Regions from separate parts of the Streptomyces sp. NPDC001492 genome, predicted to be linked through region 1. Evidence: riboswitches for the same ligand, from Rfam matches in the RefSeq annotation. Region 1 holds a riboswitch; each other region holds the start of a gene.
What was found. A riboswitch is a leader RNA that binds a small molecule or an ion and turns the genes downstream of it on or off. The one in region 1 is predicted to bind cyclic di-AMP.
Positions count from the first base shown of each region.

Region 2: another riboswitch for cyclic di-AMP. It lies ahead of ACWC1K_RS26685 (C40 family peptidase); the one in region 1 lies ahead of ACWC1K_RS35075 (transglycosylase family protein).
Region 3: another riboswitch for cyclic di-AMP. It lies ahead of ACWC1K_RS22180 (M23 family metallopeptidase); the one in region 1 lies ahead of ACWC1K_RS35075 (transglycosylase family protein).
Region 4: another riboswitch for cyclic di-AMP. It lies ahead of ACWC1K_RS13890 (C40 family peptidase); the one in region 1 lies ahead of ACWC1K_RS35075 (transglycosylase family protein).

Region 1 covers NZ_JBSFHW010000035.1:28,213-35,636, forward strand. The annotation lists gene ACWC1K_RS35055 (SurA N-terminal domain-containing protein) at 1-362, shown strand, start outside; gene ACWC1K_RS35060 (nucleoside triphosphate pyrophosphohydrolase) at 462-1,487, shown strand; gene ACWC1K_RS35065 (cytochrome P450 family protein) at 1,452-2,690, opposite strand; gene ACWC1K_RS35070 (transglycosylase family protein) at 2,909-3,877, shown strand; cyclic di-AMP (ydaO/yuaA leader) riboswitch at 4,073-4,241, shown strand; gene ACWC1K_RS35075 (transglycosylase family protein) at 4,246-4,923, shown strand; gene eno (phosphopyruvate hydratase) at 5,137-6,423, shown strand; gene ACWC1K_RS35085 (FtsB family cell division protein) at 6,571-7,047, shown strand; partial or broken gene ACWC1K_RS35090 (DUF501 domain-containing protein) at 7,073-7,424, shown strand, end outside.
Region 2 covers NZ_JBSFHW010000022.1:42,003-49,426, reverse strand. The annotation lists gene ACWC1K_RS26695 (ATP-dependent Clp protease proteolytic subunit) at 59-694, shown strand; gene ACWC1K_RS26690 (hypothetical protein) at 702-1,010, shown strand; cyclic di-AMP (ydaO/yuaA leader) riboswitch at 1,424-1,557, shown strand; gene ACWC1K_RS26685 (C40 family peptidase) at 1,561-2,034, shown strand; gene ACWC1K_RS26680 (hypothetical protein) at 2,090-2,296, shown strand; gene ACWC1K_RS26675 (hypothetical protein) at 2,352-2,966, opposite strand; gene ACWC1K_RS26670 (transposase) at 2,912-3,319, opposite strand; gene ACWC1K_RS26665 (RNA-guided endonuclease InsQ/TnpB family protein) at 3,316-3,915, opposite strand; gene ACWC1K_RS26660 (tetratricopeptide repeat protein) at 4,363-7,424, opposite strand, start outside.
Region 3 covers NZ_JBSFHW010000017.1:50,119-57,542, forward strand. The annotation lists gene ACWC1K_RS22170 (HPr family phosphocarrier protein) at 1-77, shown strand, start outside; gene ACWC1K_RS22175 (GntR family transcriptional regulator) at 217-909, opposite strand; gene ACWC1K_RS22180 (M23 family metallopeptidase) at 1,098-1,862, opposite strand; cyclic di-AMP (ydaO/yuaA leader) riboswitch at 1,875-2,039, opposite strand; gene ACWC1K_RS22185 (M16 family metallopeptidase) at 2,243-3,631, opposite strand; gene ACWC1K_RS22190 (M16 family metallopeptidase) at 3,628-5,025, opposite strand; gene ACWC1K_RS22195 (DNA gyrase/topoisomerase IV subunit A) at 5,353-7,424, shown strand, end outside.
Region 4 covers NZ_JBSFHW010000009.1:17,725-25,148, reverse strand. The annotation lists gene ACWC1K_RS13900 (LysR family substrate-binding domain-containing protein) at 1-399, opposite strand, end outside; gene ACWC1K_RS13895 (DUF5997 family protein) at 458-862, shown strand; cyclic di-AMP (ydaO/yuaA leader) riboswitch at 1,054-1,228, shown strand; gene ACWC1K_RS13890 (C40 family peptidase) at 1,285-2,847, shown strand; partial or broken gene ACWC1K_RS13885 (3-oxoacyl-ACP reductase) at 2,931-3,035, shown strand; gene ACWC1K_RS13880 (LuxR C-terminal-related transcriptional regulator) at 3,269-4,051, shown strand; partial or broken gene ACWC1K_RS13875 (DinB family protein) at 4,055-4,459, opposite strand; gene ACWC1K_RS13870 (VOC family protein) at 4,563-4,994, shown strand; gene ACWC1K_RS13865 (MFS transporter) at 5,001-6,554, opposite strand; gene ACWC1K_RS13860 (carbohydrate kinase family protein) at 6,691-7,424, opposite strand, start outside.

The DNA of each region.
Region 1 (7,424 bases):
CCCAGGACGCGGGCGTGAGCGTCACGCCCAAGGAGGTCCAGCAGATGCGCACCGGCCTTGAGCAGCAGGTCGGCGGCTCCAAGGCCCTGCAGACGGCCTGGCTCCAGCAGTACGGTGTCGCCCCGCAGCGCCTCGACGAGAACCTGCGCCTCCAGCTGGAGGCCCAGAAGCTGGCCCAGTCCCTCGGCGCCGACACCAGCAAGCCGGCCTTCTGGAACGCCCTGTCCAAGGCGTCCAAGGAACTCCACGTCGACCTGAACCCGCGCTACGGCACCTGGGACGTCCAGAAGAGCAGCCGCGTCGACGCGAAGACCCCGTGGGTGCGCGAGGTCACGGCGACCGGGACGCAGCAGACGGCGTAACGGCCCTCCGGGGCCGCCGCCCTGTGGACAGCGGCCCAGCCGACCACAGCCCTGTGGACAACTTCCGGCGCGGTCGGCGGCGTGCGTTACGTTCGGATCGTGAACGCAACCAGCTCCGACGCAACCAGCTCCGGACAGGCCCCCGGCCGTATCGTCCTGCTCACCACCAGCCACCGCGTCGCGCCCGGCCTGCTGTCCTGGCCCGCCTGGCAGGCCCTGCACGCCGCCGACCGCGTGCTGTGCTCGGACGGCGCCCACCCGCAGCTGCCGTATCTGCGGGAGGCGGGCATCCGGGTCGACGAGGCCGCCCCCACCGCCGAGGAACTGGTCGACGCGTGCGCGGGCGGCCGTACGGTCGTGGTGGTCGCGACCGGCGAGGGCGAGCCGGCCCTCAGCGACGGGCTGGCCCGGCTGGCAGGCTCCGGACGGATACAGATGCCGGAGCTGGAGCTGCTCCCCGCCTCCTACGACCTCCCCGGCGCCCGCCTCCTGGACCTCGTCCAGGTCATGGACCGCATCCGCGCCGAGTGCCCTTGGTCGTCCCAGCAGACCCACAAGGGCCTGGCGAAGTACGGCATCGAGGAGGCGTACGAACTCGTCGAGGCGATCGAGGAGGGCGACCGCGACGAACTGCGCGAGGAGCTGGGCGACGTCCTGCTCCAGGTGGTCTTCCACGCCCGGATAGCCGAGGAGGACCCGGACGCCCCCTTCTCCGTCGACGATGTGGCCGCCGGCATCGTCACCAAGCTCATCCACCGCCACCCGCACGTCTTCGGCGACGAGACCGCCGCCACGCCCGAGGAGGTCAAGGAGCACTGGCTGCGCACCAAGGCGGTCGAGAAGCAGCGCACCTCGGTGACGGAGGGCATACCGCTGGGCCAGCCGGGCCTGGCCCTCTCGGCGAAGCTGGCTTCGCGGGTGCGGACGGCGGGCCTGGACGTGCCGCTGCCCCAAGCGGAGGGCGTCGGTTACGAGTTGCTCGCGCTGGCGGTGCGCGCCGAGGCGGCGGGCGTGGACCCGGAGGCCGCGCTGCGGGCGGCCGCCCGGGCCTACCGGGACGCGATCAAGGAGACGGAGGGCCGCGGCCGGTCAGGCGGCGGTGAACCGCACGGGCAGGTCTCGTAGCCCGCGCATGATGAGCCCGCCCCGCCAGCGCAGCTCGGCGGGGTCGGCGGCGAGCTCCAGATCGGGCAGGCGGCGCAGCAGCGTCTCCAGGGCCGTGCGGCCTTCGAGCCGGGCCAGCGGGGCGCCCAGACAGTAGTGGATGCCGTGGCCGTATCCGAGGTGCTGGTTGTCCCGGCGGGAGAGATCGAGCGTGTCGGGCTCGGGGAAGCGGGCCGGGTCGCGGTCCGCCGCGGCCAGGACGACCAGGACCGGGTCACCGGTGGCGATGTGCTGCCCGCCGATGGTCAGCGGCTCCGTGGCGAAGCGCCAGGTGGCCAGTTCCACGGGACCGTCGTAGCGGAGCAGCTCCTCTATACCGGTGTCGAGCAGTGCGCTCTCACCGCGCCCGATCGACTCCTGGAGCCGCTGCCGCTGCCCGGGATTGCGCAACAGCGCGTAGGTGCCGTTGCCGATCAGGTTGATGGTGGTCTCGAAGCCGGCGAAGAGAAGCACGAAGCACATCGCGGCGGCCTCGTTCTCCGTGAGGTGCTCGCCGTGGTCGGAGGCGCGGATGAGACCCGAGATCAGGTCCTCGCCGAGGTCGCCGCGCTTGCGGTGGATGAGTTCGGCGAGATAGCCGCGGATCTTCTTCACGGAGCGGGCGACACCGCCGCGCGGACCGCCGCCGTGCCGGATCATCATCCCCGCCCAGTCGCGGAAGTCGTCCTGGTCCTCACGCGGGACGCCGAGCAGATCGCAGATCGCGTAGATGGGGAGGGGGAAGGCGAAGTCGTGGATCAGATCGGCCTCGCCGTGCGGCGCGAACCGGTCGATGAGGTCGTCCGTCAACTCCTGCACCCGCGGCGCGAATTCGGCCACCCGGCGCGGGGTGAACGCCTTGGAGACGAGACGGCGCAGCCGGGTGTGGTCCGGGGGGTCGATATTGAGCAGATGCGTCATGAGGTTGGCGCTGCGCTCACCCGGGATACCGGTCCGGCTCTTGCCCTGCGCGTCCTCGGCGTGGTGCTCGGGGTTCTTCGAGAGCCGCCCGTCCGCGAGCGCCTGACGTGCGTCGGCGTAGCGGGTCACCAGCCATGCCTCGACCCCGCTGGGAAGTTTCGTCCAGTGGACGGGGGAGTGCTCGCGCAGCCAGGCGTAGGCCGGATACGGGTCGCCGGCGAATTCCCAGGTGAAGAGTTCGGGTGCGGTGTTCGGGACGTTCACAGGACGACCGTATCCGCAGCGCGCCGGCGGATGCGCCGCCGCTGCGAACCGGTCAAACGTGACGCGCGTTCAAGTCTGTGATCTTCACGTGATCTACGCGGCATTAACTTGTGACAAGTGATCGGCAGCCGCTACGTTCACGGTCCAGCGCGGTGGCATCGAACGCCTGTCGGTGTCATGCGCCGCGCGGTCACTGCTGTCTTGTGAAAGGCCTCCGCATGCTCTCCGGGAACGGTCGACACCGTCGCCCCCGTCAGGCTCCGGCAATCCTCGTCGCGGCCGGGGTGACCGGCTCCGCCATCGCGATCCCGCTCTTCGCCGCCGGCGGCGCGAGCGCCGCGGACGGCACCACCTGGGACAAGGTGGCGCAGTGCGAGACGGGCGGCTCCTGGAGCGAGAACGGCGGCAACGGGTTCTACGGCGGGCTCAAGTTGACCCAGGAGAACTGGGAGAAGTACGGCGGCCTCGACTACGCCCCCCGGGCCGACCTCGCCAGCCGTAACCAGCAGATAGCCGTCGCCGAGAAGCTCCTGGACGACCAGGGCGTCGGCGCCTTCCACACCTGCGGGCTGACCTCCGGGCTCACCAAGGACGCGGGTTCGGCCGACATCGACACCGGTGTGCTGGGCGGCGGTTCCGGTTCGTCCGATTCCTCCGGAGGGTCGGACTCGACCGGTCTCTCCAACTCCTCGGGCAGCGCTTCCGATAGGTCCTCTTCGTCGGATTCGTCCTCCAGCGCCTCCCCTTCGACCTCCGCGAGCGCGACGGACAACTCCACCGAATCCGGTACATCCGCCTCGCCTTCCACCTCTGCGTCCAAGAAGGCCACGGGCAACTCGCAGGGTGCCGACAGCTCGGCGACAGACGGGGCGAAGGGTGACGACTCGGACAATCCCGAGCCCCCGGCGTCCACTTGGACCCTCGTCGACACCGGCACGACCGGCACCGGCCGCCACCGCGGCGCCAGCGCCGAGGAGACGGCAGGCAAGGCCGCCGACTCGACCAAGGCCGACGGCGGCACGCACGACACGTACACCGTCCACGCCGGCGACACCCTCGCCTCGATCGCCGACTCCCTTCACCTGGACGGCGGGTGGCGTGCGCTCTACGCCGAGAACAAGAAGGCCATCGGTACCGACCCGAACCACATCTTCGCCGGTCAGACCCTGAAACTCAGTGCCGAATAGGGCGAAAAACAACGGGAGTTCACGTCACACTTCGCCACTGAATGTCCGGTTTGGTGAAAGTGTGGGATGAGTCTCAGAAGCCCTGATCGTCTTTGAAATTCGGCGGAACGCGTGTCTACCGTCGTCACCGCTCGTCAACACGAGCCCCGGCTGCCGCAACGCCGAATCCTGCCAGCGGCGGTACGGGAACAGTCGTCGCGTAAAGCGCCGTAGGCAGGAGCGGGGGACCCAAGGTAGGTGCCTGCCCGGGCAGTTGACGGGCGGCTAGGGGTGTAGCCGTGTCTCGTGAGAGCGAGAGCACGGCCGGGCAACTCAACCGGCCCGAACCCGACAGCTCACCTCGCAGGCGTCGGTGAGGGGATCGAACCATGCTGTTTTCCGGCAAGGGCAAGCACCGCCGTCCGTCCAAGGCCACCCGCGTCGCCGCGCTCGCCGGCGTCACTGGTGTCGCCATCGCCGCTCCGCTGATGGCGGCCGGCAACGCCTCCGCCGCCACCGCCTCCGAGTGGGACAAGGTCGCCCAGTGCGAGTCCGGCGGCAACTGGTCCATCAACACCGGGAACGGCTACTACGGCGGCCTGCAGTTCTCCGCCTCCACCTGGGCCGCGTACGGCGGCACCGCCTACGCCCCGCAGGCCAACCAGGCCAGCAAGGCGCAGCAGATAGCCGTCGCCGAGAAGGTCCTCGCCTCCCAGGGCAAGGGCGCCTGGCCGGTCTGCGGCACGGGCCTGTCCGGTGCCGCCTACAACGGCAGCGCCCCCTCCACCGGCGCCCGCTCCAGCGACTCGCAGGCCGCCTCCCGCTCCGCCGAGCGCCCGGCCGCGAAGACCGAGAGCACGAAGACCCAGAAGACCGTCACCACCCCGACCGGCAAGAAGGTCAAGAAGGGCGACGGCGAGTACAAGGTCGTCAAGGGCGACACCCTCAGCTCGATCGCCGAGAAGCACGGCGTCAAGGGCGGCTGGCAGAAGCTGTTCAAGCTGAACAAGGACATCGTCTCCGACGCCAACCTCATCTACCCGGGCCAGCAGCTGCACCTCAAGTGACGGCCTCGCGGTCTCCCCGCTCCGGTGCGTGTTCCCCCGTACGCACCGGGGCGGGGTTCTTTTTGCGCCCTCTCTTTGTTCCGTTCGGAAACAATTTACTCTCGGTTCTGCCCAAGAGGTGGTCGGCAGCGTGGCCGATCGGCCTCAGGCGGTTAGGCTCATCCCGCAGAGCCACCGCGCTACTGCCGTAGCCGTGTCACATCCAAGAAGGAGATGCTCGTGCCGTCCATCGACGTCGTCGTAGCCCGGGAAATCCTGGACTCCCGAGGCAACCCCACGGTCGAGGTCGAGGTCGGCCTCGACGACGGCAGCACGGGTCGTGCCGCCGTCCCGTCCGGCGCCTCCACGGGCGCCTTCGAGGCCATCGAGCTCCGCGACGGTGACCCCAACCGCTACCAGGGCAAGGGCGTCGAGAAGGCCGTCCTCGCCGTCATCGAGCAGATCGGCCCCGAGCTGGTCGGCTACGACGCCACCGAGCAGCGCCTGATCGACCAGGCCATGTTCGACCTGGACGCCACCGACAACAAGGGCTCCCTCGGCGCCAACGCCATCCTCGGCGTCTCCCTCGCCGTCGCCCACGCCGCCTCCGAGGCCAGCGACCTGCCGCTCTTCCGCTACCTGGGCGGCCCGAACGCGCACCTGCTGCCGGTGCCGATGATGAACATCCTGAACGGCGGCTCGCACGCCGACTCCAACGTGGACATCCAGGAGTTCATGATCGCCCCGATCGGCGCGGAGTCCTTCTCCGAGGCCCTGCGCTGGGGCGCCGAGGTCTACCACACCCTCAAGAAGGTGCTGAAGACCAAGGGCCTGTCCACCGGCCTCGGCGACGAGGGCGGCTTCGCCCCGAACCTGGAGTCCAACCGCGCCGCGCTCGACCTCATCATCGAGGCCATCAAGCAGGCCGGCTACGTCCCCGGCGAGCAGATCGCGCTCGCGCTCGACGTCGCCGCCTCCGAGTTCTACAAGGACGGCACGTACGAGTTCGAGGGCAAGTCCCGCTCGGCCGCCGAGATGACCGAGTACTACGAGGAGCTCGTGGCGGCCTACCCGCTCGTCTCCATCGAGGACCCGCTGTTCGAGGACGACTGGGCCGGCTGGAAGGTCATCACCGACAAGCTGGGCGACAAGGTCCAGATCGTCGGCGACGACCTGTTCGTCACCAACCCGGAGCGCCTGGCCCGCGGCATCGAGGAGGGCATCGCCAACGCCCTGCTCGTCAAGGTGAACCAGATCGGCTCGCTGACCGAGACCCTGGACGCCGTCGAGATGGCCCAGCGCAACGGCTTCAAGTGCATGATGTCCCACCGCTCCGGCGAGACCGAGGACGTCACCATCGCCGACCTCGCCGTCGCGGTGAACTGCGGCCAGATCAAGACCGGCGCCCCGGCCCGCTCGGACCGCGTCGCCAAGTACAACCAGCTGCTGCGCATCGAGGAGATCCTCGACGACGCCGCGGAGTACGCGGGCCGCAGCGCGTTCCCGCGCTTCAAGGGCTGAGCCTTCCCGCACGTCCGCTCCGCGGACAATCGGGCACAGCAAGGGCTGAGCCTTCCTGGGCTAAGCCTTAGCCAGTCGTACGTACGTCCCCGTACCGGTCCCGTACCGTGTGCGGGGACGTACGCACGTGTGACGGGAGGCGGCGACATGGCCGTGAAGGACCGGGACCGGTTCTCCACCGCGACCAGGATCAGGCTGCTCGGTGAGCAGACGGCGGCCCGGGTCTACCGCTCCCAGACCAAGCGGCAGGCCCGCCGGTCTCGGCTGACCGGCCGGGCGGCGCTGCTGGCCCTGGTGCTGTGCTCGATGGTGGTGGCCCTGGCGTACCCCATAAGGCAGTACGTCTCCCAGCGCTCCCAGATCGCCGATCTCCAGCGGCAGAGGGAGCAGGCCAGGGCGCGGGTCGAGCAGCTGCGCGACCTGAAGGCCCGCTGGCAGGACGACGAGTACGCCGAGCAGCAGATCCGGCTGCGGCTGCACTATGTGCTGCCCGGGGAGACGAGTTACGTCGTGATCGACCCCAGCGTGGCCAAGCAGTCGCGCTTCGAGCAGGGCGCGGGCAACCGCCCCTGGTACACGAACGTCTGGGACGGGGTCGACAAGTCCGACGCCTCCGCCCAGTGAACCGACAGAGGAATTCAGTACAGGCATGGATACGCCCCCGCCGCCCACCCCGCGCACCGAGCCCACCGACGCCGATGTCGAGGCCTTCAAGCAGCAGCTCGGGCGGCCGCCGCGCGGGCTGCGGGCCATCGCGCACCGCTGCCCCTGCGGCCAGCCGGACGTCGTGGAGACGGCCCCCCGCCTGCCGGACGGCACGCCCTTCCCGACGACGTACTACCTGACGTGCCCCCGTGCCGCCTCGGCGATCGGCACGCTGGAGGCGAACGGCGTCATGAAGGAGATGACCGAGCGGCTGGCGACCGACCCGGAGCTGGCCGCCGCCTACCGCGCCGCGCACGAGGACTACCTCGCGCGCCGTGACGCCATCGAGGTCCTGG
Region 2 (7,424 bases), on a different contig from region 1:
CATCATAACGTCATGTACGTCCTGTACATTTTTTACAGACGCAGAAGGAGGGGTACCGATGACCCGACCGTCCGCCCGTTACGTCCTGCCCGAGTTCACCGAGCGCACCAGCTCCGGCACCAAGACGATGGATCCGTACTCCAAGCTCCTGGAGGAGCGGATCGTCTTTCTCGGGACGCCGATCGACGACACCTCGGCGAACGATGTGATGGCCCAGTTCATGCATCTCGAGTACCAGAACCCGGACCAGGACATCTCGCTCTACATCAACTCCCCGGGCGGCTCGTTCACCGCCATGTCGGCGATCTACGACACGATGCAGTACGTCGGCTGCGACGTGGAGACGATCTGTCTCGGGCAGGCCGGCTCGTCCGCCGCGGTGCTGCTGGGGGCGGGCACGCCGGGCAAGCGGTTCGCGCTGCCGGGGGCACGCGTGGTGATCCATCAGCCGCTCCTGGCCGAGCCCATCGAGGGACAGACCAGCGATCTGGCCATCCAGGCCGAGGAGTTGGGCCGGATGCGGGCCCGGCTGGAGGAGATGCTCGTACGGCACACGGGACGCAGCCCGGAGCAGGTCGCCGCGGACATCGAGCGGGACAAGATCCTGAACGCCCAGGAAGCCGTGGAATACGGCCTGGTGGACCGGATCATCCCCAGCCGCAAGGCCACCCTCGCCCCGCCCACCGGGCGGTGAGCGGCCGGTGCTCCCACCCGAACTCCCGCCGCTGCCCGCCCTCACGCGCGCCGAGGGCGAGTTGATCGACCGTTACCTCGACGTGGTCGACCTGCTCGGCCGCATCAACCCCGCGCAGCACGGCGACACGTATCGCGGGCTGCGGGCCGCGCAGGCGCTGGTGAGCAAGGCGGCCCAGCTGCGCGACGCCCTGGCTCTGATGCACCAGCGGGGCGAGACCGAACTGCACGCCCCGACGCTGGGGCGCGCCCTGCGGGTGCTCGACGGGGAGCGGCGGACCGCCCGGGTCACGGTGCCGCCACCGCCCCACAGTTGACGCACGTGACCGGTCTGGACCTTCCACCCCTCGGCGAAGCGTCCGGACCGGAGTTCAAACGGACCAAACGAGGTACCCCCATTCGGCGTAGTCGCGGCTCCTTTTTCGCGACCGTCAGGGTTGCGCAACGCGCCTGCCGCAAGGCCGGAATGTGATGCTCCGGTGCTGGTCCGGGCCTCCTCGGGGGTCTCAACGCCCCCTCGAACGCAGGGGTGTCCACCCGAACGGGTGAGTGGTGAGTAACGACACAAACCCCCGGTTCCATTGGGATTTTCGGACTTGTATGGGTGAAGATCCCTGTCTGACGACAAGCCCCCGCCGCAGCGGCGGGGCGATCCGGGCGGACGCCGAGTCCTGCCGCCGCCCGGATGACCGGTCGACAGGAGTGGATCGGCAGGAGTGGAGGACCCAAGCAAGACGGGTCGCCGGAACGGTCACGCCATGACCGGGTCGAGCAGCCCTTGGGGTGAAGCCGCGTCAGCGGCCGGGCAACTTCGCCAGCCCGAATCCGACAGGTCATCCTTCACAGGCGGCTGACGAAGGGTTGCGCATGACTGCGCTCAATCGTGTCCCGTCGCTGATGGTCCGGGCCGGTACGGCCTCGGCCCTCACCATCGCCGCAGTGGGCGGCTCCATCGTGGTCCCGGGCGTCGCCTCCGACGCCTCGGCAGCCACCATGGCGACGAAGGCACTCCAGATCGCGGCTTCCAAAAAGGGTTCCCCGTACAAGTGGGGCGCCAGCGGACCGCGCCGGTTCGACTGCTCAGGGCTCACGCTGTACTCGTTCAAGAAGGCGGGCAAGAAGCTGCCCCGTACAGCGGCCCAGCAGTACAACAAGACCCAGCACATCTCCGCGAAGAGCCGGAAGGCCGGAGACCTTGTGTTCTTCCACTCGGGCTCCAACGTCTACCACGTGGGCATCTACGCCGGGAAGGGGAAGATCTGGCACGCCCCGAAGACCGGGGACGTCGTGAAGCTGCAGAAGATCTGGACCTCCAGGGTCTGGTACGGCCGGGTCAGCTGACTCTCCCGCGGGGGCGACGGCAACCTGACGAGCCGTCGCCCCCGCGGGGCATGACGTGACATCAGAGGGCCGGCAGCGCTTCGAGGAGAAGCACCGCCCCCAGGGCCGCCGGCGCGACGTCAAGGTGATGCGGTCATCCGAAGGCATCGACCCAGACGACGACCTCTTCGAGCCCCAGTACGTCAGCATCGAGTACGACGACGAGGCCTTCTACGACGCGATGAACAACAGTGACGACGGGCCCGAGGAAGACGACGAATGACCCCGGACCGCCCTCGGTCCCCCGTGCCGTAGCCAGGCCATGCCCAACAACGGCGTTACGCCGATGCGGCGCCGGACGCGTCCACAGGAGGCGGCAGGGTGCGCAGGCGCTCGCGGAGATCGGCCACATACTCGGCGGGGCGGGCGGCGAGCAGGCCCTCCAGCCGCTGCAGCCGGGTGCGGGCGGTGGCGCGCAGGCGGCTCGGCGGCACCCGGTCGATGACGTCCAGGGCGCGCTGAGCGGCGTCGGACGGCTGGTCGGAGGCCTCACCCTGGGCAAGAACGAGGGTGGCGGCGGCCCATCCGGGGCTGCCGGTGGTGCAGGCGGCCGCGGAGGCCTCGGCGCGGGCGCGGGCCTGCTCGGTGCGGCCCAGCGTGAGGTGCGCTTCGGCCTGGTGCAGGGCGAGTTCGGGTTCGTCGAAGCCGAAACGCCCGGGTGCTTGGCCTGCCGGGTCGGCTTCGAGTTCGGTCAAGGCCACGTCGAGGGCGGCGGCCGCCTCCTGGTCGCGGCCCTGCTGAGCGAGGGTCGGCAGCAGCGCCCAGGCGTGGAGCTGGGCACGGATCAGACCGGCGGGGCCTGCTGCCGCGCCGCGCTCGGCGTACGCGTACGCGGCGGTCAGGGACCCGTGTACCGAGCCGCGCTGGTGAGGGCCAGTTCGAGCTTGTGCCATCCCTTGTCGAGGATGGCCCGGTTCAAGCCGCGTTTCTGGGCCACGCGTCGGCCTGGCTCGGCGATCGTGCCGGACGCCGACTTCGACATGGCGCGCGTCTTGAGGTCTTCCAGGACCACCAGCGCGTTGCGAGACGTGAAGCGATTCGCCAGGTGGGCGCAGAAGTCCGCCCGCCGGTCGATGGCTCGCCCCATGATCCGGTTCATCGCCGCGACCGTCTTACGCCGGTTCGCGCTCCCCTTCTTCTGGCGCGCGAGCCGCTGCTGAAGCCTGCGGTAGCGGGTCTTCTCGCCCGCAGTGATGAACGGCCGGTCATGGAAGTGACCAGCGCTGGTCGTCACCGCGACCCTCACGCCGCGTCTATGCCGACCGCAGTATCCGGCATCGCATGTGCAGCGGGCGCGGCCTGCTCGTCGTCCACGAGGAACGATACGAACCAGTGCGCGCCCTTGCGGCTTACAGTTGCCGACCGCACGGCCCCGCCGAGCTGACGAGACCAGCGGAAGCGCACCCATCCCAGCTTCGGCAACTTGACGCGGCCCCATTTGCGGCTGAGGCGTTCAACTTGGATCTGCTTGGCATCCGGGAACCGGAACGAGGGCGACCAGAGCGCCTTCGAACGCCAGCGGACCTTGAACGTGCCATGCCTTCGGCATGCTCGATCCACGTCCCTCAAGGCCTGCTGCAAGATGTGCGAGGGCGCAGCCTTCAACCAGTCATGCTCGCGTTTGGCGTCGGCCAACTCCGCGCATTGCGGCGCGAAGTTCATCCATCCGCCCCGATGCCGGTACTGACGCCGCTGATCAAGACCGGTGTTCCACACCGCCCGACAGATGTTGCCGAACTCCTCGCACAAAGCACCCTGATCTTCAGTGAGCGAAAGCCGGTACCTGCGGCCAGAGAGCACGGGAACACCCCCCTCGACGAAATTCACCATGGTGCGGGCCACTGACACCACAGCACACTCGGTCGCTACGCGATTCCGGCCCGCTGATGCGCTAGCCCCCGTAAGGACGGGGGCTAGCGCCCAAGAGCCCCAGCCAAATGGCCTTTCTGCCTTTCACGCTATCCCAGGCGCCGCCGCCCCGGCAGGGCGGAAACGCGGATTGCGGCAACCCGCAATACGGGCCCTGAACAGGCGCAATGACCTCTTGCTGGGCTGCGGGCGAGGCTGTGTGCATCCGGCCGGTGGCCTGGTCCTCGACGGCGGCGGCAACGTCGCCTCGGGCTCCGGCACCAAGCAGTCGACGTACGGCAGCAGCACCAATCTGCTGTGGACCTTCACGGTGCTGTGACGCCCGCGCCGGAGTGACCCGCTGCGGCGCGCTGCATGGGCTCGCGCCGCGGCGCCGTGTCGGTCCTCCCTGCCGGGCCGCAGCATGGGTCGCTTGCGTGCTCAGACGGTGGTGTCGTCGGCCGGGAGCGCCGTCAGCAGCGGGCGTGCGGCGTCCGGGGTGAGGCCGGCGGCCAGGGCCTTCTCGAGCCAGTAGCGGGCCTCGTCGGGGAGACCTTCGCCCTCGGCGATGCGACCCAGAAGCAGGAACAGGCCGGGCGGCAGGCCGACGGAGGGCGGGCCGTCGCCCGAGGGTGCCCGCCGTGCGGGCTCCTCGGGGGCGGACGAGGGCCGTACGTCCGGGGCGGGGGCGTCGCTCCTGCCCGGGGTGGTGGTGATCTCCCGCGGTCGGGTGTCCGAGCCCGCGGGCACGAGAGCCGGTCGCGAGGCGACGGGGGCGTCGCCGAGGGCGGTCAGGGCCAGGGTTCTGGCGTCCGGGTCGTCCGATGCGACCGCTTCGCGCAACCAGTGCTGTCCCTCGGCCGTGTATCCGTCCAGCATGGCCAACCGGCCCAGGATCACCAGAGCCTGGGGCCGGTGCTCCGGGTCGTCCGAGCGGGCCAGCGGAAGAAGCGTCTCGCGGGCCTCCGTGCGACGGCCGAGCCGGGCGAGTGCGCTGCCGAGGAGGCGGCGGGTCAGCGGCTCGATCGAGGGCGTGTCGGTGGCCAGTGCCCGCGTGAGGGTTTCACGGGCCTCTTCCAGGTCGTTCTCGGCGAGTTGCGTCCAGCCGAGGTGGGCGAGCGCCCGCGGGGTGACGTCCGGCTCGTCCAGGTCGAGCGCCGCCCGCAGATACGGCTGGGCCGCCGCCATGTCGCCCACCTCGACCAGGTACTCGCCGCGGCCGAGGAGCGCGACGGCCGTCGCGTCCGTCTGCCCGGAGGCGGTCGCCTCGTCGAGGAGGTCCAGGGCTGCCTCCACGTCGCCCTGCTGCAGCTTGATCGCCCCCAGATGGGCCAGGGCGAGCGGGGTCAACGACGTGGCGATCCGGCTGTCGGAGGCCAGCAGCGCCTCAAAGCGCTCGGCCGCCTCCTCCGGCCGGCCTTCCTGGGCTGCCAGCTTCGCGAGTTGGACGCCTGCGAGGTCCCTTGCCTCCTCGGAGTCGGACTCCGCGATGCGGGCCAGGATCGGGCGACCCTCTTCGGTGCGCTGCTCCTGCACGAGGAGGATGCCCAGGAACGCCTCGGCGATCTCGGCCAGTGCCGAGCCCGACCGGGCCTCCGCGGTGAACAGGGCCTCGGCGCGCCGAGTTCCGTCCTCCCGCTCGGCCAGCATCAGCGCCAGATCGATCCGGGCGACGGCCGACCAGTGCTGGTGTCCGAAGTCCATGGCCCGCTGGTAGGCGGCCTCGGCCCCCGCCCAGTCGCCGCGGGCGGCCAGTGTGTCGCCGAGCAGGTCGGCGGCGCGCGGCGCCAGATCGGGCTCGTCGGAGTCGATGATCTCGGTGAGCAGGTCCGGCCCGCGCTCGTCGCCGAGCCTGATGAACAACAGGGCGAGGTCCAGGCGGGCCATCGGGGCCCAGACCCGGTGGCCCGAGGCGATCGCGGCGCGGTAGGCGGCCTCGGCGCCCGGCCAGTCCTCCAGCGCTGTCTTCACGTCGCCCAGCAGGTCCGCGGCACGGGGAGCCTGATCCGGGTGACCGGACTCCGCGACCTCGGTGAGCGCGGCCAGGGCGCGGTCGTCGTAGCCGGCCTGGGCCCAGTACATCGCCTGGTCGGAGCGGGCGACGGCGGCCCAGCCGGGGTGGCCCGAGTCGACGACCCTCTGGAGCCGTTCGGCAGCGGCCTCGAAGTCGCCACGTGCCGCCTGCACCGCGGCGAGCAGGCCTTGGGCACGCAGCACCTGCTCCGGATTGGTGAAGTGGACGGCGCGCTCCAGGACGGCATCGGCCTCGTCCAGTCTCTCCTCCAGGCAGTACAGCCAGGCAAGGGTGACCTGGGCGTGTTCGGAGGCGAAGAGATGCTCGGACGCGGCGGCCGCGTCCAGCAGATCGCGGGCCCGGTCCAGCTCGCCCCGCTGGATGCACAGCGCACCGAGGTTCGCCTGGGCCAGTGGCACCACCAGCGGATTCCCGGAGGACAGCGCCGCAGCCAGCAGTTCGTCGGCGCGGTCCAGCTCGCCCTCGTCGAGCAGGGCCGCGCTCAGATTGACCTGGGCGAGCGGTACCGCCGACGCGATGGCGGACTGGCGTACCGCACGCGGCAGGCTCAGCGGCTCCGTGCCGACGAGGCGGGACTGTGCGCCGGAGGGCAGCGCGGCGGACGGGGCGCGCTTCGCCCGGGCCCCCGCGCCGGACATCTCGCCGCGCTGCACGATCAACCCGGCGAAACCGGACTGTGCGATCGGCACGACCTGGGAGTCTCCCGACTCCAGTGCGGATTCGAGCAGTTCCCGGGCCCGCTCGGTCTCGCCCTGGCTCAGCAGCACGCCACCCAGGCTCGCCCGGGCCAGCGGAGCCGCCTGCGGATCGCCGGACGCGATCGCCGCCTCCAGTTGCCGGCGTGCGCCGGCCATGTCACCCGTGACCTGCAGTACGGCGGCGAGGTCGACCTGGGCCAACGGCAGGACGTCGGACGATCCGGAACCCGCCGCCTCCTCCAACAGCACCTTGGCGCGCGCCATGTCCTTGAGATACATGGCCATTTCGCCGAGCATCAGCGCCGCCCAGGCCCTGACTCCGCGGTTCGTCGCATCGGTGTGGGCACGTTCCAGCGCGCCGACGGCCACGTCCTGTTCCTTCCGCGTGAACGCGGCGAACGCGACGCCGAGCAGGTGGTCGGGCGGTACGGCGCGCACGGCCCATTCCCAGGCGAACCGGGGGACCGGCGAGGTCTCCGGGTCGTCGCGGCCGTCGAGGTAGCCGGGAAGGTAGGCAAAGGCCTCGTAGCGGCGGTCGTCCCCGTCCTCGGCTCCGGCACCGCTCGGGGACGGGCCCGCGTCCCGGGACTCGCGCAGCAGCGCGATGCTTCCGGCCACCGGCTCCGTCGCCCAGGCGACGCCGGTCCCCAGGGCCGCCTCGGTCATGGCGCGATTGCTGGGGCCGGCGGCGAGGTAGCGCGCGAACAGCTGCGCCAACGCGTCCCCGGTGAGCGGTGTTTCACAGCCCATGCGGTGCCAGTCGGCCGCGG
Region 3 (7,424 bases), on a different contig from region 1:
AGGGTGCCGACGTCGCCCTCGACCGGCTGGCGAAGCTGGTCTCCGAGGGTCTCGAGGAACTCCCCGAGACCGTCTGATCACGGCACCACAGAAGGGCTCGTCCGAATTGCCGGGCGAGCCCTTCGCATTTCCCGCACCTAGGTGGTGCAATTTCCGGTCGCGGGCAGCAGAAATAATGCCCCGCGAATTGTTCTCTCTTTGTATACGGCGCCCGTGTTAATGCCGCAGGCCCGACATGTTTACGGCATGTTGCGAGTTCCTCACACCGTTCGCCCGCTCCGGGCCGCCGAACCGCAGCCGGTGCACCGCGCTCGAGCGCTCGGTATGCAGGGTGGTCACCGCCCGCGCGCGCTCGCTGTCGCCACGGGCCACGGCGTCGACGATCGCGCCGTGCTCCGCCCAGGACTCCACGGGGTTGGCGGGTGCCTCCACGGCGTACATCCAGGCGATCTTGTGGCGCAGCTGGGTCAGCATCGACGCCAGCGCGGGGCTGCCGGAGGCCTGGGCGAGCGTCTCGTGGAACCAGCCTCCCAGGGAGCGCAGATCCTCACTGTTGCCCCTCCTGGCCCGCTCCTGGCCCAGTCTGACCAGGCCGCGCAGCACCTTGAGATGGGCGTCGGTGCGCCGCTGGGCGGCCCGGGAGGCGCCGAGCGGCTCCAGGAGCATGCGCATCTCCAGCAGGTCGGCGGCCTCCTGCTCGGTCGGTTCCGCGACGCACGCGCCCGCGTGCCGCCGGGTCACCACGAAGCCCTCGGCCTCCAGGGTGCGCAGGGCCTCGCGCACGGGGACACGCGAGACTCCGTAGCGGCGCGCGAGGAGTTCCTCGGTGAGCCGGCTGCCACGCTCGTAGACACCGGCGACGATGTCGTCCCGGATCGCCGTGCACACCGAGTGCGCCGGAATACGCATGACCGACCTCCGACTTAATCCCCGTGAAACGTCGATGATTGACGTGTATCGGTGACTCTATTGCACGGAGCCGGAATTTCCGACGGCGGGCCGGAATCCATGGATATTTTTTGGACAGCGGGGCGGCAGAAACACCGAAAGCCCCGGCTCGGGAGCCGGGGCCTCAAGAGGGGTCTTGCGACCTGTCGTCAGACGTTCACGCCGTGCGAGCGCAGGTAGGCGACGGGGTCGATGTCCGAGCCGTACTCGGGGGTCGTACGGGCCTCGAAGTGCAGATGCGGTCCGGTGGTGTTGCCGGTCGCGCCGGAGAGGCCTATCTGCTGGCCCGGGGTGACCGTCTGGCCCACCGAGACGCCTATGGACGACAGATGGCCGTACTGGGTGTACGTGCCGTCCTGCATCTTGATCACGATCTGGTTGCCGTAGGCGCCGCCCCAGCCCGTCTGGACGACGGTGCCGGAGCCGACCGCGTGGACGGCCGTGCCGCTCGCGGCGTGGAAGTCGATGCCGGTGTGGCTGCCGGAGGACCACAGGGAGCTGCTGGCCCGGTAGCCGGTGGAGACGTACGAGTTCGAGATCGGCGCCACGAAGGTGTTGAGGCGCTTGCGCTCGGCCTCGCGCGCGGCGCGCTCCTTGGCCTCGCGCTCCTGCTTGGCCTTGGCGGCGGCCTTCTGGCGTGCCGCCTCCTGGGCCGCCTTCTTGAGCGCGGCCTCCTCGGCGGCCTGCTTCTGGGCGTCGGCCTGGGCGTCGATCCTGTCGGCGATCGTGTCGCCGATGGCGATGACGGGGGTGAGGCCGGTCTGCTCGACGGAGGTGTCGGCGGCGAGCGCGGGGGCTGCCAGGGTGCCGATGACGCCGGTGGTGGCGAGGGCCGCGACCCCGGCGGCGCGGGTGGTGGTGCGGTGCATCCGTGTGGGGCGACGGTGCTTCCCGGTGGCGCGCGTGAACGCCATGTGGTGGCTGGTCCTTTCCTTCCCTCTCGCCTACCGGGTTAGCTGACGGGTTCGGAGCAGGAAGGTCTCCTACGGACCCCCTCGCTGCACGCGCGGGCGTCCGATTCACCCCAGGGACTGCGGTGGGTCCCCGGCTCCCCTGGCTCGCGCCGTACGGGGACTCGGCGATGGCTGTCCGGTGCCGCGGGTGCGGCGCGGTGCCTGACGGACAGCCCGGAAGACGCTAAGCGGGAGCACTTTCAATCCCCAAACGGATCACGCCTTTTGTAGCGCATGCCACAGGGCAGACAGGCAACCTCTCCCGCAATCCGGACATTAGGGGGCCCTGGTGACGCATCAGTCACCAGGGCCCCTACGCGCGCGTGCCGCTGAGGCAGCCTCTACTCGGCTGTCACGACGGTGACTTCGCCGATCCCGAGGGCCTCGACGGGCTCCTTGATCTGGGCCGCGTCACCGACGAGAACCGTCACCAGACGGTCCACCGGGAAGGCGTTCACGGCCGCCGCGGTGGCCTCCACGGTGCCGGTCTCGGCGAGCTGCCGGTACAGCGTCGCCTGGTAGTTGTCGGGCAGGTGCTGCTCGACCTGGTCGGCCAGCGTGCTGGCCACGGCCGCCGCGGTCTCGTACTTCAGCGGAGCCACACCGACGAGGTTCTGTACGGCGACGTCTCGCTCGGCGTCGGTGAGCCCGCCCTCGGCGAGCGTGCGCAGCACCGTCCACAGGTCCTGGAGCGCCGGGCCGGTGTTCGGGGTGTCGACGGAGCCGCTGATGGCGAGCATCGCGGCACCGGAGCCGTCCGGGGCGGACCTGAGGACCTGGCTGAACGCGCGCACACCGTAGGTGTAGCCCTTCTCCTCGCGCAGGACGCGGTCCAGGCGGGAGGTGAGGGTGCCACCGAGGCAGTACGTGCCGAGCACCTGGGCGGGCCACACGCGGTCGTGCCGGTCGGCGCCGACGCGGCCGATGAGCAACTGCGTCTGTACGGCGCCCGGACGGTCGACGATGATCACGCGCCCGGTGTCGTCGGCGGTCACCGGCGGCACGGGGCGGGGTTCGGCCTTGGTGCCCGTCCAGGCTCCCAGGGTGTCGCCGAGCAGGGCGTCCAGCTCGATGCCGGAGAGGTCGCCGACGACCACCGCGGTGGCGGTGGCGGGCCGGACATGGCGGTCGTAGAAGGCGCGTACGGCCGCCGCGTCGATCTTCTCGACCGTCTCCTCGGTGCCCTGGCGCGGGCGCGACATGCGCGAGGTCGCCGGGAACAGCTCCTTGGAGAGCTCCTTGGCGGCACGGCGCGAGGGGTTGGCCAGCTCGTGCGGGATCTCGTCCAGGCGGTTGCGGACCAGCCGCTCGACCTCGCTGTCGGCGAACGCGGGCGCCCTGAGGGCGTCGGCGAGCAGACCGAGCGCCTTGGCGAGACGGGAGGCCGGGACCTCCAGGCTCAGTCGTACGCCCGGGTGGTCGGCGTGCGAGTCGAGGGTGGCTCCGCAGCGCTCCAGCTCGGCGGCGAACTCCTCGGCGGAGTGCTTGTCGGTGCCCTCGGAGAAGGCCCGCGCCATGATCGTGGCGACGCCTTCGAAACCGGCCGGCTCGGCCTCCAGGGGCGCCTCGAGGAGCACCTCGACGGCGACGACCTGCTGGCCGGGGCGGTGGCAGCGCAGGACGGTCAGGCCGTTGTCGAGCGCGCCGCGCTCGGGGGACGGGAACGCCCACGGCTTGGCCTCGCCCGCCCGGGGCTGCGGGTGGAACTGCATCGTGGCGAGCTCGGTCACTTGGCCGCCTCCTCGTTCTGGTCGGTGGCTTCCACCGTGGCTTCGGACTCGGGGTCTTCGGGGAAGTCCTCGTCCTGGGTGTGCTCCGCGGACTCGGGCGAGAGCGGCTCGTAGACGAGCACCGCGCGGTTGTCGGGCCGCAGGCGTGCCTTGGCGACCTCCTGGACCTCCTTGGCCGTCACCTCCAGGACGCGCTGGACGGCGGTGAGGGCGAGCTGCGGGTCGCCGAACAGGACGGCGAACCGGCACAGTTCGTCGGCGCGGCCCGCGACCGTGCCGAGCCGGTCCAGCCACTCGCGCTCCAGCTGGGCCTGGGCGCGCTCCATTTCCTCGGCCGTGGGGCCCTCGGCGGCGAACCGGGCGAGTTCCTCGTCGATGGCGGCCTCGATGACCGGCACCTCGACGTCACCGGAGGTCTTCACGTCCAGCCAGCCCAGGGAGGGCGCTCCGGCCAGCCGCAGCAGACCGAATCCGGCCGCGACGGCCGTACGGTCGCGCCGTACCAGCCGGTTGTAGAGGCGGGAGGACTCGCCGCCGCCGAGGACGGTGAGCGCCAGGTCGGCGGCGTCCGCCTCGCGCGTGCCGTCCTGCGGCAGCCGGTAGGCCGCCATCAGGGCGCGCGCCGGGACCTCCTCCTCGATGACCTCGCGCAGCTCCTCACCGATGATCTCGGGCAGCGTGCCGTCGCGGGGCTCCGGCTTCCCGTCGTGCGGGGCGATGGATCCGAAGTACTTCTCGACCCAGGCGAGCGTCTGCTCCGGGTCGATGTCGCCGACGATCGAGAGGACGGCGTTGTTGGGCGCGTAGTACGTGCGGAAGAACGCGCGCGCGTCCTCCAGGGTCGCCGCGTCCAGGTCGGCCATCGAGCCGATCGGCGTGTGGTGGTAGGGGTGGCCCTCCGGGTAGGCGAGGGCGGTCAGCCTCTCGAAGGCCGTGCCGTACGGCACGTTGTCGTAGCGCTGCCTGCGCTCGTTCTTGACGACGTCCCGCTGGTTCTCCATGGACTCGTCGTCGAGGGCGGCGAGCAGGGAGCCCATCCGGTCGGCCTCCAGCCAGAGGGCGAGCTCCAACTGGTGGGCGGGCATGGTCTCGAAGTAGTTGGTGCGCTCGAAGCTGGTGGTGCCGTTCAACGAGCCGCCGGCGCCCTGCACGAGCTCGAAGTGGCCGTTGCCCTTGACCTGTCCGGAGCCCTGGAACATCAGGTGCTCGAAAAGGTGAGCCAGGCCGGTACGTCCCTTGACTTCGTGGCGCGAGCCGACGTCGTACCAGAGGCACACCGCCGCGACCGGGGTCAGGTGATCCTCCGAGAGCACCACGCGCAGGCCGTTGGCCAGGCGGTGCTCGGTCGCTGTCAGGCCCCCGGTGCCTGCCTGGTCTGTGGCCGTGTGACCCATGGGCATGTACGTCCCTTCGCCTCGCGGATGCGGTGGTTCTAACCGCGGTTTTCCTGCCGGTCCTGCCACTGTATGCAAGCGCGCAGATCGTCGGCGAAGTTCCCGGACCACATACGCCCACAGCGGATCGCGTAGCCTGCGGGCAGCCGCGGCGAGGTAGGCCCCGCCCACCGGCCGGGACCGCCGAGACAGGGTCCTGGACCCGCGTTGTCAGTGCCGCGGTCCACAATGGTCCGCGACAGATACCGTTCACGCTTCAGCATGAGCGAGCCGAAGGGGACGTGAGCGACCCGTAGGCGAGCAGCCAGAAAAGAGGAGCCGGCAGCGATGGCCCGCCGCAGCACGAAGACCCCGCCGCCCGACGACTCGTTCGAGGAGCGCATCCTCGACATCGACGTCGTCGACGAGATGCAGGGCTCCTTCCTCGAGTACGCGTACTCGGTCATCTACTCCCGAGCCCTGCCCGACGCCCGCGACGGCCTCAAGCCGGTCCACCGCCGCATCGTCTACCAGATGAACGAGATGGGGCTGCGCCCCGACCGCGGCTATGTGAAGTGCGCGCGCGTGGTCGGCGAGGTCATGGGCAAGCTGCACCCGCACGGCGACGCGTCGATCTACGACGCCCTGGTGCGCATGGCCCAGCCCTTCTCCATGCGCGTTCCGCTCGTCGACGGCCACGGCAACTTCGGCTCGCTGGGCAACGACGACCCGCCGGCCGCGATGCGGTACACGGAGTGCCGTCAGGCCCAGGCGACGAGCCTGATGACGGAGTCGATCGACGAGGACACGGTCGACTTCACGCCCAACTACGACGGCCAGGAGCAGGAGCCGGTGGCGCTGCCCGCCGCCTTCCCGAACCTGCTGGTGAACGGCTCCTCGGGCATCGCGGTCGGCATGGCGACGAACATGCCCCCGCACAACCTCTCCGAGGTCATCGCGGCCGCCCGCCACCTGATCCGCTACCCGAACGCGGATCTGGACACCTTGATGAAGCACGTCCCGGGCCCCGACCTGCCCACCGGCGGCCGGATCGTCGGCCTCTCCGGCATCCGGGACGCGTACGAGACGGGCCGCGGCACCTTCAAGATCCGCGCCACGGTCGAGATCGAGACCGTCACCGCCCGCCGCAAGGGCCTGGTCATCACCGAACTGCCCTTCACGGTCGGCCCGGAGAAGGTGATCGCCAAGATCAAGGACCTGGTCGGTTCGAAGAAGATCCAGGGCATCGCCGACGTCAAGGACCTCACCGACCGCGCGCACGGCTTGCGCCTGGTCATCGAGATCAAGAACGGCTTCGTCCCGGAGGCCGTCCTGGAGCAGCTGTACAAGCTGACGCCGATGGAGGAGTCCTTCGGCATCAACAACGTCGCACTGGTGGACGGCCAGCCGCTCACCCTGGGGCTCAAGGAGCTCCTGGAGGTCTACCTCGACCACCGCTTCGAGGTCGTGCGCCGCCGCAGCGAGTTCCGCCGCACCAAGCGCCGCGACCGTCTGCACCTGGTGGAGGGCCTGCTGACCGCCCTCGTCGACATCGACGAGGTCATCCGGCTGATCCGCTCCAGCGAGAACAGCGCGCAGGCGAAGGAACGCCTGATGGAGCGCTTCTCCCTCTCGGAGATCCAGACCCAGTACATCCTCGACACACCGCTGCGCCGCCTGACCAAGTACGACCGCATCGAGCTGGAGTCGGAGAAGGAGAAGCTGAACGCGGAGATCGCGGAGCTCACCCGGATCCTGGAGTCGGACGCGGAGCTGCGCAAGCTGGTCTCCTCCGAACTGGCCGCGGTGGCCAAGAAGTTCGGCACCGAGCGGCGTACGGTCCTGCTGGAGTCCTCGGGTGCCCCGGCGGCCGCCGTACCGCTGCAGGTCGCGGACGATCCGTGCCGGGTGCTGCTCTCCTCCACGGGCCTGCTGGCCCGCACGTCGAACGGCGAGCCCTTCCCGGAGGACGCCGACGCCCGGCGCGTGAAGCACGACGTGATCGTCTCGGCGGTCCCGGCGACGGCACGCGGCGAGATCGGCGCGGTGACCTCCTCCGGCCGCCTCCTGCGGATCAACGTCGTCGACCTTCCCCAGCTGCCGGACACGGCGTCGGCGCCGAACCTGTCGGGTGGGGCGCCCCTGTCGGAGTTCCTCTCCCTGGAGGACGACGAGACCGTGGTCTGCCTGACCACGCTGGACGAGTCCTCCCCCGGTCTCGCCCTCGGCACCGAGCAGGGCGTCGTCAAGCGTGTGGTCCCCGACTACCCGTCCAACAAGGAGGAGTTGGAGGTCATCACGCTCAAGGACGGCGACCGGATCGTGGGCGCGGTCGAGCTGCGCACCGGCGAGGAGGACCTGGTCTTCATCACGGACGACGCGCAGCTGCTGCGCTACCAGGCCTCACAGGTCCGTCCCCA
Region 4 (7,424 bases), on a different contig from region 1:
GGCGTCCTCGGTGGTGGCGGGGCGCTCGAAGGCGGGCTCGCCCGGCGGCCGGTCCCAGTCGAAGACGTCGTCGAGGGGGTGGAAGAGGACCTCGTCCGCGAGGTCCGCCACGGTCACCTCGTCCGCCGCCGTGATCACGTGGTCCTTGGGGACGACGACGACCGTCGTCTCGGTGTAGAGGGGGATCGCGCTGAAGAACGTACGGTCGACCGGCAGCCGTACGAGTCCCGCGTCGGCCCCGCCGGCCCGCAGCACGCCGGATGCCTCGGCGGCCGGTACGGCGAGGAGGCTCAGCGGGATGTCGGGCAGGCGCTCGTTCCAGATCCGCGCCCACTTGGCGGGCGTCGCCCCCGGGACGTACGCGAGCCGGAACGCCTGGGATTCCTCGGAGCCTGTCACCAGGCCAGGCTACCGGCCGTGGTCGGAGGTCTCGAACACGCTCGATACCCTGGAGGGCATGAACTCGCACCAGAGCACCCAGACGATGAAGCCCGCGACCGCGGCGAAGAAGCTGGGTGTGTACCTCGATGCCACCCCCGCCGAGTTCCGGGAGGGTGTCGTCTCACGAGCCGAGCTCGACCAGCTCCAGGCCGAGCCACCCGAGTGGCTGCGCGAGCTGCGAGCGAACGGCCCGCACCCCCGTCCGGTGGTCGCGGCGAAGCTGGGTGTCTCCATCGCGGGTCTGGCCCGCGGCGGGATCACCGAGGCACTCACCACCGAGCAGATCGAGACCCTGAAGCAGGAACAGCCCGAGTGGCTGCAGAAGGAGCGCGCCACCCAGGCCGAGGTCCGCAAGGAGGCGGCGCGCATCAAGAAGCGCAACGCCGAGCGCGAGGAGCGCGGCGACGGTCCGCGGCCCTGACACGGCCTGTTCGCGACGGACGGTTGCCGTCCGGATCCACTGCGTGCACAACGCACGGATCTGACGGCCCGTCACGATGAAGGTCACAAAAGCGTATCGGACATTCCGGCCTTCAACCTTCACACGAGCCGCACAAGTTGGCTAGCGTGGCATCAGGCCGCACGAGTTCCTCCGGCGAACCCCGCCGGGACGCGCGGCCTCCGCCGAATCCGGTGCGCCCCCGTGGCAGCCGGAACCGGGGACCCAACCGAACCACGGGGTGAATCGGCCCAACTGCCCGCCCGGGCAGGGGCCGTAGGGCATGCCTTCCGGAACCGACCGCCCGAACCCGACAGCTAACTCGGTAGGCGGAGTACGGAAGGAGTACGGCTCCCATGGCGCCGGATCGACCATCGCGCACCGGAGGCATCGGCCTTCCCGGTATGCGCAATTCCGCTCTCGCGACCGCCGCCCTCACCTCGGTGGCGCTGTTCTCGCAGACCGCCGACGCCGCACCGACCACGGGTGACGAGGGCCCCAGCCGCGAGGCCGTCCGGCAGCGGGTGAGCAGCCTCTACGACCAGGCCGAGTCCGACACCGGCAACTTCAACTTCACCCGCGCCCAGTTGATGGGAGCACGGCCGCCCGCCGCCCCGCCCCGCGACCGCGGCCGCTCGGATCCGGCACTCGACTCGGTGTCCCGGCGGTGGTTCGAGGGAGCGCGTGCGTCCCTGGGCCCGACGGTTCCCGCGGTGCTGCCGGCCGACCGTACGCCGGCCCGAGGGGCGGAGCCCCGGCCCGCGCGTCCGGCGGACAGCCGCAGCGCCGCCGATGGGCCGGGGGCGAGCGTCCGGCCCGTGGCCGAGCTGCCCTCCGCGGAGTCCCGCAGGCCGGTGGCCGAGCTGACCGCCGGCCCCACGGCCGCGCTGCCCGCCATTCCGCAGCCCCGCCAGGAGGCCGCTCCCGCCCTGCCCGCGGCGGCCCCCGAGTCGAAGCAGTCCTCCCTGCGCAGGTCCAAGGAGCAGAACCAGCGCAAGATCGCGGCGGCCAGCGAGCTGCTGTACCGGTACACCGCCCGGCAGACCTCCGCGCCGCGCCCGGCCGCCCAGGCCCTGCCGTCCCAGCAGCCCTGGCAGGACCAGGGGGACCAGACCCACCGGGCGAACGAGGAGGCGTGGCGGCTGCAGCAGCCGACGGTCCTCGACACGGGCGTGACCCCGGCCGTCGGGCAGCTCATGCAGCCGTCCGTGCTCGACACCGGCATGTACCCGACCGGTGAGCAGCTCATGCAGCCGTCCGTGCTCGACACCGGCGTACCCGCGGTCGAGGAGCGGATCATGCAGCCGTCCGTGCTCGACACGGGCGTCACCCCGGCCGCGGACTGGCGTGCGCAGCCTTCTGCGCTCGACACCGGCACACCCACGGCCGAGGAGTGGCGCACCCAGCCGTCCGTCCTCGACACCGGCGTCACCCCCGCCGCGGACTGGCGTGCGCAGCCTTCTGCGCTCGACACCGGCACACCCACGGCCGAGGAGTGGCGCACCCAGCCGTCCGTCCTCGACACCGGCGGCATACCCCAGGCCGGGGGTTGGACCATGCAGCCGTCCGTGCTCGAGACGGGCGTGCCCGCCGCCGGCAGCTCAGCCGTCACCAAGGCCGACAGGGCGATCGACTTCGCCCGTGCCCAGATCGGCAGGCCGTGCCTGTGGGGTGCGGTCGGGCCGGAGTCGTACGACAACGCCGGACTCACCCAGGCCGCCTGGCGGGCCGCCGGGGTCACCCTGCCACGCACCACCTACGAGCAGGCGAGCGCCGGCACGGTGATTCCCCTCGCCGAGAGCCGCCCCGGAGACCTGATCTTCTTCAACGACAACTTCAGCCACGTCGGCATCTGCACCGGCAACGGCCTGATGATTCACGCGCCCGGCCCGGGCGCGGTCATCCGCGAGGACTCGGTCCACTACGCCGGTGAAGCCGCGGTCCGTATCGCCGTACGTCCCGCGTGAGGTCAGGAACGCCGGTCGGGGCGTGACACCGACAGCTCGATCAACAGCGAGGCCGCCGACGGAAGTCGGCGGCCTCCTTGTTGTTCCTCACACGTACGGAGATTCCGGTGGACGGGGGCCTCACCCCGCACGGTGGCGTCAAGTCGATCTCGGATGCGATGCGTGCGAACCCGCCCGTGCCGGAGTGAGCCGTGCGGGGCCGCCGGTCCCCCGCGCCGGCGGCCCCGCACGGCGTGGGGGACCGATGGCCGCCCCAGGCCCTGTCGCCGGGACTCCCCCGCTGCGGCTGCCGTGGCGCCGATGTGCTGGAGTGTCCGAGAACGTCGTTGTTGCTCGAGGGTGCTCGCATGCAGTGTCGGGCAGCGGACGGCGTCGCCGGTATGGGTACAACTGCGTACGCGGCGCACGAGCGGAGAAGAACGTGGCACAGGTGCCGGGCGGGGCCCACGAACGCATGCTGTCGGTGGCCGTCGCCGCCCTCAACGAGCGCGAGCCGGATCGGCTGTGGCCGCTGCTGGCGAGCGCCCTGCCCGGCCTGTGCGGCGGCGAGACCCTGATCTACAAGCTCGACGACTGGAACGAGGCCCGGGGCACGGTCGGCATGCCGTCCGAGGTCGCCGTCGCGTTCGACGGGCTCGGCAAGGAGGATCTGGGCCTGCTGCGGGCGGGTTTTCCGTTCGCGGACCACTACGCGGCCGGGCCGGACCGGACTCCCCGCACGGCGCGCGAGGCGGCCGGTGCCGCATGGTCCGCGAGCCCGACCGCGCGGCTGATCGGCGACATCATGGACGCGGACCACGTGCTGGCCGTACCCCTGCCGCAGACGACGACGCCGATCACGGGTTGCATGATCTACCGCTCCGGTACGGACTTCACCGACGACCACGTCCGCGTGGCCCGGCAGTTGCAGCCGCTGCTGGCGGCGGTGGAGCAGCAGCGGCAGCTCCTGGAGCGCTGGCAGCGGACGGCGGCCCCGGACACCGCCGACGGACCGGCCGCGGACTGCCCGCTCACCCCCCGGGAGACGACCGTCCTGCTGCTGCTCACGGACGCGCTGACGGCGGCCGCGATCGGCCGGCGGCTCGGCATCTCGGACCGTACGGTCCACAAGCACGTCGAGAAGATCTACCGCAAGCTGGGCACCCGCGACCGCATCAGCACGGTCCTGCGGGCGCAGCAGCTCGGGTTGGTGCCCACGCCGTGACCCCAGGTCGCGCAGCAGGGCGATCTCGGCCCCGTGGTGCAGGACCTCCTGGTTGACCCACCACACGATGTCGGCGAAACGCTCTTCCGCGTCGCTGCCGTGCGGATACATGCAGTGGCCGACCGTGTCGAGTGCCGCGTCCCCGCTGACGAGGTAGTCGTCCCGGCTGAGGCTGTGGCCGCCTGCCGTGTGGTCGGCGCGGAGGGTCAGCATCTCGCCGAGGTGGCTCGGCCGCCGTGCGAGGGCGGTGGCTGGCGGTGGCCAGGGGTGCGGGTAGGGCGCGGCGTCGCGTCCCCGGTCCCCGTCTGCGGGGCCGGCCAGCAGGGTGGCGCGCGGTCCGGGCCCGTGTGCCCGTCGCCGTACCGACCAGCAGTCCGGCACCGGCTCCCAGACACACGGCGCAGGCATGAACCGACGGGTTAGCCTGGCACGACCGGCGCACACCCCGCCTCTCCTTTTCCAGGGGCAGGTCTTTTCCGGCGAACGGGTTCCCGACGACAGGGAGTCGGCCATGAAGCCGAACCGCTCCATCCCCTCCGCGACCGTCATCCCCGTGCTGATCTACCCCGATGTCCGCGCGGCGGTCGCCTGGCTCGGTGCGGCCTTCGGGTTCGTGGAACGGGTACGGATCGGCGAGGACCACCGCGCGCAGCTCGGCTTCGGCGACGGCGCCGTGATCGTCGGGGACACCCACAAGGACCGCCGCCCCCCGCGCCCCGGCGAGGTCACGCACTCGGTGACGGTGCGCGTCGATGACGTCCGTGCCCACTGCGAACGGGCCCGGGCGCACGGCGCACGCATCGTCATGGAACCGACCGACTTCGCGTACGGGGAACGCCAGTACACGGCCGAGGACCTCGCGGGCCATCAGTGGACGTTCTCGGAGACCCTTGCGGACATCGCGCCGGAGGAGTGGGGCGGGCAGACGGTCTCGGTGGGCTGAGGAGCGTCAGCCCGGGCCGGGTCCCGTCCCGCCCTTGAGCCGTTCCAGGTCGGAGGGGCGGACCTGGATGACGACCAGGGCGATCAGCGCGGCGACGACGGTGAAGATCGCCGCCATGATGAAGGCCGCCGAGATGCCGGACGTGAGCACGTGGTCGGACCAGGGGCTCGGGAGCTGACCGGTGTGCTTGAAGCGCAGGCGTTCGGCCGGGGTGGCCTGGGCCAGGAAGCGCGGTATCTGCTTGTGGGCCTCGTTGGTGCTGGCGGTGCCGAACATGGTGACCAGGATGGACAGGCCGAGTGAACCACCCACCTGCTGGGTGGCGTTGAGGAGTCCGGAGGCCGCGCCGGTCTCCTGGACGGGGACGTTGGAGAGCGCCATGAGGGTGAGCGAGACGAACTCCATGCCCATGCCCAGGCTGAAGACGAGGATCGGCCCGAGAATGCTGCCCGCATAGGTGGAGTGGACGTCGGTCAGGGTGAGCCAGGCCAGGCCGGCCGCCGCGAGGATCGCTCCCACCACCATGAACGGCTTGGGGCCGAAGGTGGGCAGGAACCGCGAGGCCAGCCCGGCACCGAAGGCGATGACCGCACTGACCGGAAGGAAGGCGAACCCGGTGGCCAGTGGGCTGAAGCCCAGCACGTTCTGCACGAAGAGCGTGAGGAAGAAGAACATGCCGAAGATCGCGGCGGCGAGGCTGAGCATGATGCCGTAGGTGCCGGCGCGGTTGCGGTCGGCGAACATGTGCAGCGGGGTGATCGGCTGGCTGGAACGACGCTCGATCAGGATGAACGCCGTGAGGACGACGACGGCCGCACCGAACGAGGCCAGCGTGAGCGCGTCCCGCCAGCCGTCCTGCGCCGCTCTGATGAAGCCGTACACCAGCAGCACCATGCCCAGGGTGGACGTCAGCGCGCCGGCGAGATCGAAGTGGCCCGGGTGGCGTTGGGACTCCTTGATCCAGCGTGGCGTGGCGAGGGCGATGAGCACCGCGATGGGGACGTTCACGAAGAGCACCCAGCGCCAGTTCAGCCACTCGACGATGACCCCGCCCGCCAGGAGCCCGATGGCACCGCCGCCCGCCGAGACCCCGGCGAACACCCCGAAGGCCCGGTTGCGTTCCGGCCCCTCGCGGAAGGTCGTGCTGATCAGGGCGAGGGCCGTCGGGGACGCGATGGCGCCGCCGACACCCTGGAGTGCGCGTGCGGCGAGGAGCTGGCCGGAGTTGTGGGCGAGCCCGCCCAGCAGGGAGGCCAGCGCGAACAGCAGCACCCCGAAGACGAACATGCGCCGCCTGCCGAGGATGTCCCCGGTGCGGCCGCCGAGCAGCAGCAGGCCGCCGAAGGTCAGGGTGTATGCGTTGACCACCCAGGACAGGCTGGTGGTGGAGAAGTCCAGCGCGGTCTGGATGTGCGGCAGCGCGATGTTCACGATGGTGATGTCCAGGACCACCATCAGCTGGCAGGACGCGATGACCAGCAGCGCCATGCCGTTTCCGCCGCCGCCCGGTGCACGGGTGGCGGCCTGTGATGCGGAGGTCGGCTGCGGGCTGCTGCTCATGGCGTGTGGCACTTGGCATCAGTGAACGGTTCCGTCCACTGCGTCGTCTACCGTTCGACCGTACGCCCCTGTCGGGACCGTCACCACTTGATTGAGTCGGTGACGGTTTACACCGGTTCACCGGGAGTCGAGCGGCTCACGAGCGGGTCTTGTGGGTCATGGCGAACTCGTCGGCCTCCGGCAGGTCGAACTCGCCGTGGTCGCTGCCCAGTCCCTGCGCCACCAGTGCGGCCGCGGCGCTGCCCAGTACGGCGGCCTCGCGCGGGGTGCGGCCGAGGCTGATGCCGCGTATGAAGCCTGCCGAGAACGCGTCACCGCAGCCGGTGGTGTCGACGACGTCGACCTCGAAGGCGGGGACCGTCTCCGTGCCCTCCGCGGTCACCAGGAGCGCGCCGTCGCCGCCGCGGGTGACCGCGACGAGGCCGGCCCCGGCGGCCAGGAGCTTCTTCGCGCCGGTCACCAGGTCCTGCTCCTCGCTGAAGCCGAGGAGCTGGTCGTCGTTGGGGAGCAGGTAGTCGACATGCGGGAGCAGCGGTTCGATCTGGTCGAAGGTGCCGAGCTCACCGGGGGCGAGGAGGTCCACGGAGGTGACCACGTCGTGTTCCTTGGCGTGCGCCAGGATGCGCGCGGCGACATCGGCTCCGATCAGTTCGGGGCCGCCGAGGTGGAGGTGGCCGGCCTCGGCCACCTCGTCCCAGGGCACGTCGTCGAGGCCGTAGGTGATGTTGGCGCCGAGCAGATGGAGTGAGGGGCGGTCGCCGTTGGGGCGGATGGGCAGGACGCTCGCCGAGGTCGAGGTGTCGGTGCGGCGGACGAGCAGCCCGGTGTCGATGCCTGCCCTGTTGAGGAGCTGGACGAGCAGGTCGCCGG